DNA from 2 places in the Empedobacter stercoris genome. Region 1 is predicted to be linked to the other one. Evidence: riboswitches for the same ligand, from Rfam matches in the RefSeq annotation. Region 1 holds a riboswitch; the other holds the start of a gene.
What was found. A riboswitch is a leader RNA that binds a small molecule or an ion and turns the genes downstream of it on or off. The one in region 1 is predicted to bind S-adenosylmethionine.

Region 1 (4,346 bases):
GTTTTGTGATAACTTCTTTTGGGAATGATTAACAAATGGTTAGCCCTTAAGAAGTCAAAGAATTTGTCTCTGCCAATTCTTAAATTTTCAAGTTTCTCTTTCAAAAGAAAATACAGTTTCTTTCCACCCATTTTTGGATGAATCATTCGCAGCTCTGCTACCCAATCCACAACCTGCTGTGCATTTTGTTGCCGCTTTGCTCTTCGTTTCAAATGACGATAATAAACCTGTCGGTCAACCCCGAACAATTCACAGGAGAAACTTATGGTTTCTTTTTGTTCCATTCGGAAAGAGTCGATAGTTCGGGTGGTGAGTTTTTTCGTATATCAATTTGATATTCCTCTTCGGCAAGGTTAATCATCATATCGAAAATAATGGCTTTTTTATCAGCCACATAAGCTTGTTTCTCAAGGAAAGCCTTCTGCTTTTGCAAAAGCTTTACTTGGGCTTCAAGCTCCATGATCTTTTGTTCTGGTGACTTTGGCATATTCGAGGGTGTTTGGTTCTCCCAATCAAAGGTACCAAATTTTCTGAGCCAACTCATAACTGTACTTCGGGCTTGGATGCCATACTTACGGCAAGCGCCCACAGTAGATAATTCCCCAGACTCAATTTCTTTTACAACATTCAACTTAAAAGACATACTGTAATCGCGCTGAGTACGTTTGACATAATTGCTTCTTTCTTCCATAATAACGATTTCTTTTTTGTATCGCTATTTCAGGACGGGACATTTTTAGATTTAAAAAAAGCCTCAAGATAATTTAAGGCTTTTTATCCTAAATATTACTCAAAAGCAATTATTGAAAGATTTGTATTTTCTATAATTTCTTTTTGTTTAAGCTTCTCAATATCAATTACACCAACTATATGGTTGTAATTTTTACTCTGATAACGTTCTTCTATTTCCTCAAAAAAACTTGAAACATCATCTGTTTGGTTTTCAAATCCAATGTAAACACGTTTTTTCCCATTTTGATTAAAAATACCCTCGTGTTGATTTTCATATTTTCGAATCGAATATTTATAGTCATATTTCAACGCAGAAATATCACTCAAAACCGCTGAAGATGTAGGGAAACGCCCAGCTCCTTTTCCATATAAAAACTGCTCATCGGAAAGCGAACTTCCGATCAATACACCATTGTATTCATTATTTACTAAAGCAATCGTTTTATTAAGCTCAACAAAAGTTGGTAAAACTGTAGACGTAATTTCTCCTGTTTGATGATTTATTTTTGAATTCGCAATTAGCTTAATTGTGTAATTTTTTTCGTTCGCATATTTAAAATCTTCAACTTTCAAAGCAGTAATCCCTTTACGAATAATAGCTTCTACTTCAATTTTTTTACCAAAAGCATGTAATGTAATAATCGACAATTTACTCGCTGCATCAAAACCTTCCACATCTGCCGTTGGATCAGCTTCAGCAAAACCACTTTCTTGTGCTGCTTTCAAAGCATCTTGATACGATTCATTTTCATTCGCCATTTTAGTCAAGATGTAATTTGTTGTTCCATTCACGATTCCAGAAACATAATTCAATAAATCATTATCGAAATATTCTTCTAAATTTCGAATAATTGGTACAGAACCACAAACAGAGGCTTCATAAAGGAAAGAAACATTGTTTTGTTCTTGTAATTCTAATAATTCTTTGTGATGGTCAGCAATCAATTTTTTATTGGCACTTACGACATGTTTCCCATTAACAAAAGCTTTTTTGATGATATCATAAGCTGCATCTGCATCAGAAATCAATTCTACCACAACATTTATTTCATCATCATTTAAAATATCTTCTGCATTTGTTGAAAATAATTCAGCTGGTGCATTTCGTGTTTTTGAATCATCTTTAATTACAATTTTTTTAATCGCTGCATTTAATTGTGGTTTCTCTTCTAAAACCTTATAAATCCCCTCTCCTACTACGCCAAATCCGAATAATCCGATATTTATTTTTTTCATTTATTTATTTCTTTACTATTGATTTTATCAGAAAATGTGAAGAAAAAAGGAAATTTTAAAATAATAACAATTGAATCAGTTGTATTAAGAATAATACTGAATGATGGTTATCGTAGTTATTTATCTTCCCTTAACAGGATGGAATTAGCACCTTGATTGTAATCAGGTTGCTAAAGTTTCTTAGGGCCATTTCCCTCCACTTTTCTTGATAAAATATAAAATTTTACTTGAGCTATTTCTGAGGGCAAATTTAGTACAAACTATTTCAATTTTCCAAATATTAAAACATACATTTGTTTATAATTTTCTAATTAAAGTTCTAATATGATTTAATTTCAGAATTATTTTCTAAAATTTTTATTATTTAATGATTTGATTCTATAAAAATGATTAAAAAGTAAAAACAAATCTTCTAATTAATTCTGGAAAATTCAAAAAACCTAATAATATTCTAATTTAAAACACCTTAAATAAGTATTAAAGATATTTTTTACATCAATTAACGTATTGTAAGAATATTTTTCTATGTTAATGATTTTACAACCAAAAATAATCAGGTTAAGTTTATGGAATGATTAACTTATTTTGACATGTCTTCTTCAAATAATAATTATAATGATTATCATTTTTTTATTTTAAAAGGAATGGATAATTTTGCAGATAACCTTATAAAGAATAGATGGAGGGATTAGGCCCGTAGATATCTTGGCAACCCAAAGGAAAGTTGGGTGCTACATCCTACTCAAAAAAGAGAAAGATAAGGACTTACCTCGCAATTCTTCCCATAAGGTTTTAATAAAATAGTAAAATGAAATTAAACGATATACTAAAAGAACGTATTGTTATTTTAGATGGTGCTATGGGAACAATGATCCAAAAGCACAATTTGCAAGAGGAAGATTACAGAGGAGAAAGATTCAGAAATTTCCATACATCTTTAAAAGGAAATAACGATTTATTGGTGTTAACACAACCACAAATTATCAAAGATATTCATAGAGAGTATTTAGCTGCTGGCGCAGATTTAATTGAAACAAATACATTTAATGCGAATATCATTTCGATGATTGATTATGATATGGTTGATTTAGTTGATGAATTAAATTCGGAAGCCGTTCGTTTAGCGAAAGAAGCTTGTGCGGAATATTCTACTCCAGACAAACCTCGATTTGTTGTTGGTTCTTTAGGTCCTACAAATAAAACAGCATCGATTTCACCTCAAGTGAATGACCCAAGTTACCGTGACATCGATTTTGACACTTTAGCTAATGTTTATTTTCGACAAGCTAAAACAATGTTAGAAGCAGGTGTTGATGTATTGTTAGTTGAAACTATTTTTGATACCCTAAATGCTAAAGCAGCATTTTATGGAATTCAAGATGCGATCGAAAAAACTGGAATCAACGTTCCATTAATGGCTTCAGGTACGATAACAGATAAATCTGGACGCACACTTTCTGGACAAACAACTGAGGCATTCCTTATTTCTTTAGAACATATTGATTTACTTTCAGTTGGTTTAAATTGTGCGTTAGGTGCTACAGATTTAATTCCATACTTAGAAGTTTTAGCAGAAAAAGCTCCTTTTTATGTAAGTGCATATCCAAATGCAGGTTTACCTAATGCTTTTGGTGGATATGACGAAACAGCAGAAATGATGCGTGAACATATTCGTCCATTTTTAGACAAGAAATTGGTCAATATTATTGGTGGTTGTTGCGGAACAACACCAGATCATATCAAATTAATGGCAGATTTAGCAAAAGAATACGAACCTCGAAAAATCAATGTTGCATGTCAAGCGTAAAAATTCAACTTTCTGGATTAGAACCATTAATTGTACGCGAAAATTCAAACTTTGTAAACGTTGGAGAACGCACAAATGTAACTGGTTCAAAAAAATTCTTACGATTAATCAAAGAAGAAAAATTTGAAGAAGCACTTCAAGTTGCGCGTGATCAAGTAGATGGTGGCGCACAAATTATCGACATCAACATGGACGAAGGTATGCTTGATGGTATAGCTTCAATGGTAAAATATTTACGATTAATTGCTTCCGAGCCTGATATTTCAAAAGTTCCCATCATGATTGATTCTTCTAAATGGGAAATCATCGAAGCTGGATTAAAAAATGTACAAGGAAAAGCAATTGTCAACTCTATTTCTTTAAAAGAAGGAGAAGAATTATTCATCGAGCACGCCAAAAAAATCAAACGTTACGGTGCTGCAACTGTTGTAATGGCATTTGATGAAAAAGGTCAAGCTGATAATTACCAACGTCGTATTGAAATCGTAAAACGCTCGTATGATATATTGGTCAATCAAGTAAAATTCAATCCAAAAGACATCATTTTTGATGTTAATATTTTCCCTGTTGC
Region 2 (4,346 bases), 350 kb from region 1:
AATCGTTTTCTAATGTCAATACTTTTTCCAATGTAGATAATATCTTGCTTGTCGTTGTATAAATAATACACGCCACAAATATTTTTTGGAACTTGGTCAACCAACATTTTCAATCTATCATTCAGTACCATGGCACAAATTTACTGAATCAATTTCTAATTATTATTTTTTAACACTTTTCCGCGACACCTTGTAGCGCTTTATTTGCTCAACTTTGTAACATGATGTATGCTTTAGTTGACTGCAATAATTTTTATGCTTCGTGCGAACGAGTATTCAATCCGACGCTGAATGGAAAGCCAGTTGTGGTACTTTCTAACAATGATGGTTGTGTGATTGCACGCAGTAATGAAGCAAAAGATTTAGGAATTCCAATGGGTGCTCCTGCTTTTGAATACGAGAATAATTTTAGATTAAATAAAATCAATGTTTTCTCTTCAAATTATGCTTTGTATGCGGATATGAGTAATCGTGTGATGACTATTCTGAAATCCTATTGCCCTGATATTGAAATTTATTCGATTGATGAATCTTTTCTTCTTTTCAAAGGCTTTGATAACTATGATTTGGTGAAATGTGCACAAGAAATTAAACAAAAAATATATACCATTACCAAAATTCCAGTTTGTATTGGTATTGCTCCTACAAAGGCTTTAGCTAAAGTAGCAAATCGAATTGCGAAGAAATTTCCGAAACATCATAACGGCGTTTATATGATTGATTCGAAAGAGAAAATAAACAAAGCTTTAAAATGGTTAAAATGTGAGGATATTTGGGGAATTGGACGACGTTTAGCTAAACGTTTATCTTATATCGGATGTCGTAATGCATATGATTTCACCTTGCTTGAAGATGAATACATCAAACGAAATTTCTCCATCGTCGAATTGCGTTTGAAAAAAGAATTATTAGGCGAAAGCGTTTTAAAATTAGATGAAGTTCAACGCAAAAAATCAATTGCCACAACTCGAAGTTTTGAGAAAACAATCAATGATTATGAAAATCTGAAAGAGCGTGTTTCTACTTTTGCTGTTTCTTGTGCCGAAAAGCTTAGAAAAGAACAATCAAAATGCAACATTATTACTGTTTTTGTGATGACCAATCGTTTTGATGAAAAGCAATCATTTGTTTCAAACTCATTAAGTACAACCTTAGATTTTGATTCGAATTCGAGTATCGTTTTGTCAAAAACAGCTTTATTTTTATTGGATAAATTGGTTCCTGCAGAAGGCAAAGTTCCTGATTATAAAAAAGCTGGCGTTATCGTTTCCGCTATTACGCCCGATAATCAAGCACAGATGAATTTATTTCATACAGAATCTCCAAAACATAAAGCGTTGATGAGTGTGATGGATCAATTAAATGCAAATTATGGCGATCATATGCTTAAATTAGCTTCTCAAGATATACATAGAAAATGGAAAATGAAGCAAGAACGATTGTCACCTTGCTACACAACAAGATTTACAGATATTTTAAATGTTTATTAAATGGTACATTTTATTCAAGTTCCGAAATTCTCAGAAGAGTTAATCAATATCCCTATCAAAACAGATGGTGAAAAACGATTTGTTCAATTTTTTGGTGATGTTTCAGCAGGTTTCCCCTCTCCTGCTGCTGATTTTGTACAAAATAATATTAGTTTAGATGAAATTTTACTGAATCATCCCGAAGCAACTTATCTTAATCGTGTGGGTGGCGAAAGTATGTATCCTGAATATCTGAAAGGTGATTTACTTATCATTCGATCTGATATCGAACCCAGACATCATGATGATATTGTGGTATCGGTCAACAATTCCGAATACACGTTCAAACGTTATGATGACATCAACAAACAATTGATTTCTCTAAATCCGAAATACAAAAATTGTATTCAATTACAAGATGAAGATGTTGTCATTATTTTGGGTGTGGTTACCGATTTGGTGAGGCATAAGAGGAATTAAAAAAAACTATAAACTATTTTGATAATTTATATATAATCAATAATTTTATATCATAATTCAATCATCAAGAGTACATAAGGTACACCAACCGAGTTTAACAAACCACGGTGGTAAAGCGATGAGGGCTGTTCAGTCAAAATATTGTTACTCCCTTTATTCTTAATGATTGATACTGTTTAATAAATTAAAGTATCAAAACAATGGAAAATTTAACTGAAAAATTTGAAAAAAACTTGATTTCACTTTCAGATCAAGAAGTAATTAACTCCTTCAATAAAGAGGTGGGTAATACTGGATGGGTTGCTGCACGAGCTCACTTTCTAAAAGCACTAACTAATCAATTCGAATCAAGAGAAATTGACTATTCAATCATTAAAAATGAAAATACAATTTCTTTCGCGAAAAAGGTTTTACTAAAGGAAAAAAAATTACACTATTAAAAAACATGAGCCGATTAGCATAAATAATCGGCTCATTTTATAAATTTATAACAATTCGTAAAGCTTTACCTCTCCTCCATTTTTTTCTTCGTAACTATTCGCCCAAGTAAAATAATCATATTCAATTTCTGACCAACTATTAGCTTCATATTCGAACCCATAGTTTAGGTTTACTTGATTCAATTCAATCGAAACTTGCAACCGATCTTTGTCTTCAAAATCAATTGATTTATCAAACAGCGTATTGTTATTTAGTTTTTTTAGTACAAGTTCAACCAAATTATTTGGATTATACTTTTTAATAACATCATCTAACATTATTTCGCCGACAATTACAAGGTCTAACGCTTCATTGTAACGATACAAAACCCAGTAATTTTTTAATGATTGAACTTGATCGATTTCAAAATCAGAACAGGTACAAAACGTGACATCAGAATAAACTTGACACATCAATTTAAGTTTTGATAAATATACTTTTTTATTTCAAAAGCTTCTATCCTATTCTATCTCTTTGTTATACATTTATTATCCAAACGACTTATTTTGACGTTGTGAATATTTATGTTTGTTATTATCATTACAAATAGGCTTAATAGGAAGTAATTATCTTTTGTTATGATTTTATTAGCAGTAAAACGATTAGTATATTTACAACTTTAGTACAGAATAACAATATGGCGAAGAAAGTACAAACCAAAAGTACAGAAGAAATCCTGTGGGATGCAGCAAATAAATTACGTGGTTCGATAGAACCTTCAGAATATAAACACGTGGTATTGAGTTTAATCTTCTTGAAATTTGCAAGTGATAAATTCATCAAACGCAGAGAAGAATTGATTGCAGAAGGTAAAGAAGCCTTCTTAGAAATACCAGAATTTTATCAGGCAGAAAATGTATTCTATTTGCCTGAAGAATCGCGATGGGATTACATTATTGAAAACGCCAAACAAGAAGATATTACGCTTAAAGTAGATACGGCACTTAAAACCATAGAGCGTACCAACAAATCATTGGAAGGTGCATTACCTGATAATTATTTCTCTCGATTGGGATTAGATCAATCTAAGTTTTCGGCTTTGTTGGATACCATCAACAACATCGATACGCTTCGTGATGAAGCTCAAGATATTGTGGGACGTGTGTACGAATATTTCTTGAGCAAATTTGCCATTGCCGAAGGAAAGGGAAAAGGAGAATTCTATACCCCAAAGTCGATTGTAAACTTGATTGCCGAAATGATTGAACCCTACAAAGGAAAAATCTATGACCCTTCTTGTGGTTCGGGTGGTATGTTTGTACAATCGTTGAAGTTTATTGAGAAACATCAAGGAAACAAAAAAGATATTTCCATCTACGGACAAGAATTAACGAATACAACGTTTAAACTGGCAAAAATGAACTTAGCCATTCGTGGGATTTCTGCCAATTTAGGAAACAAAGCAGCCGATACGTTTGGTGACGATCAGCACAAAGAATTGAAAGCCGATTACATCATGGCAAATCCGCCCTTCAATTTAAAAGATTGGCGCGCTGAAAACGAATTAACAGACGATCCGCGTTGGACGGGTTACGAAGTTCCTCCAAAATCCAATGCCAACTATGCGTGGATTTTGAATATGATTTCGAAATTGTCGCAAAACGGTGTCGCTGGTTTTATCTTAGCCAATGGCGCCCTTTCGGGTGGTGGTGAAGAATACAAAATCCGTAAACAAATTATTGAAAACGACTTGGTTGAAGCGATTGTGATTTTACCAAGAGCGATGTTTTACTCTACAGATATTTCGGTAACACTTTGGATTTTGAACCGTAATAAAACAGAACGCACCGTAGAAGTAAACGATGGGGTGAAAAACTATCGTAACCGTGAAGGTGAAGTCTTGTTTATGGATTTACGCCAAAAAGGAGAACCGTTTGAAAAGAAATTCATTCAGTTTTCGGAACAAGATATTGAGCA

Region 2: it holds a riboswitch for S-adenosylmethionine, as region 1 does, so the genes downstream of both, NZD85_RS01105 (hypothetical protein) here and NZD85_RS02675 (homoserine dehydrogenase) in region 1, are expected to answer to the same signal.

What each region holds. Positions count from the first base shown of each region.
Region 1 covers NZ_CP104209.1:577,792-582,137, forward strand. Annotated here, with positions in the region: gene NZD85_RS02665 (IS3 family transposase) at 1-284, opposite strand, end outside; gene NZD85_RS02670 (helix-turn-helix domain-containing protein) at 263-691, opposite strand; gene NZD85_RS02675 (homoserine dehydrogenase) at 787-1,968, opposite strand; SAM riboswitch class I at 2,086-2,183, opposite strand; SAM riboswitch class I at 2,632-2,732, shown strand; gene NZD85_RS02680 (homocysteine S-methyltransferase family protein) at 2,777-3,775, shown strand; gene metH (methionine synthase) at 3,763-4,346, shown strand, end outside.
Region 2 covers NZ_CP104209.1:230,849-235,194, reverse strand. Annotated here, with positions in the region: gene NZD85_RS01120 (GIY-YIG nuclease family protein) at 1-131, opposite strand, end outside; gene NZD85_RS01115 (Y-family DNA polymerase) at 222-1,490, shown strand; gene NZD85_RS01110 (LexA family protein) at 1,491-1,949, shown strand; SAM-I-IV-variant riboswitch at 2,006-2,100, shown strand; gene NZD85_RS01105 (hypothetical protein) at 2,150-2,389, shown strand; gene NZD85_RS01100 (hypothetical protein) at 2,435-2,842, opposite strand; gene NZD85_RS01095 (type I restriction-modification system subunit M) at 3,067-4,346, shown strand, end outside.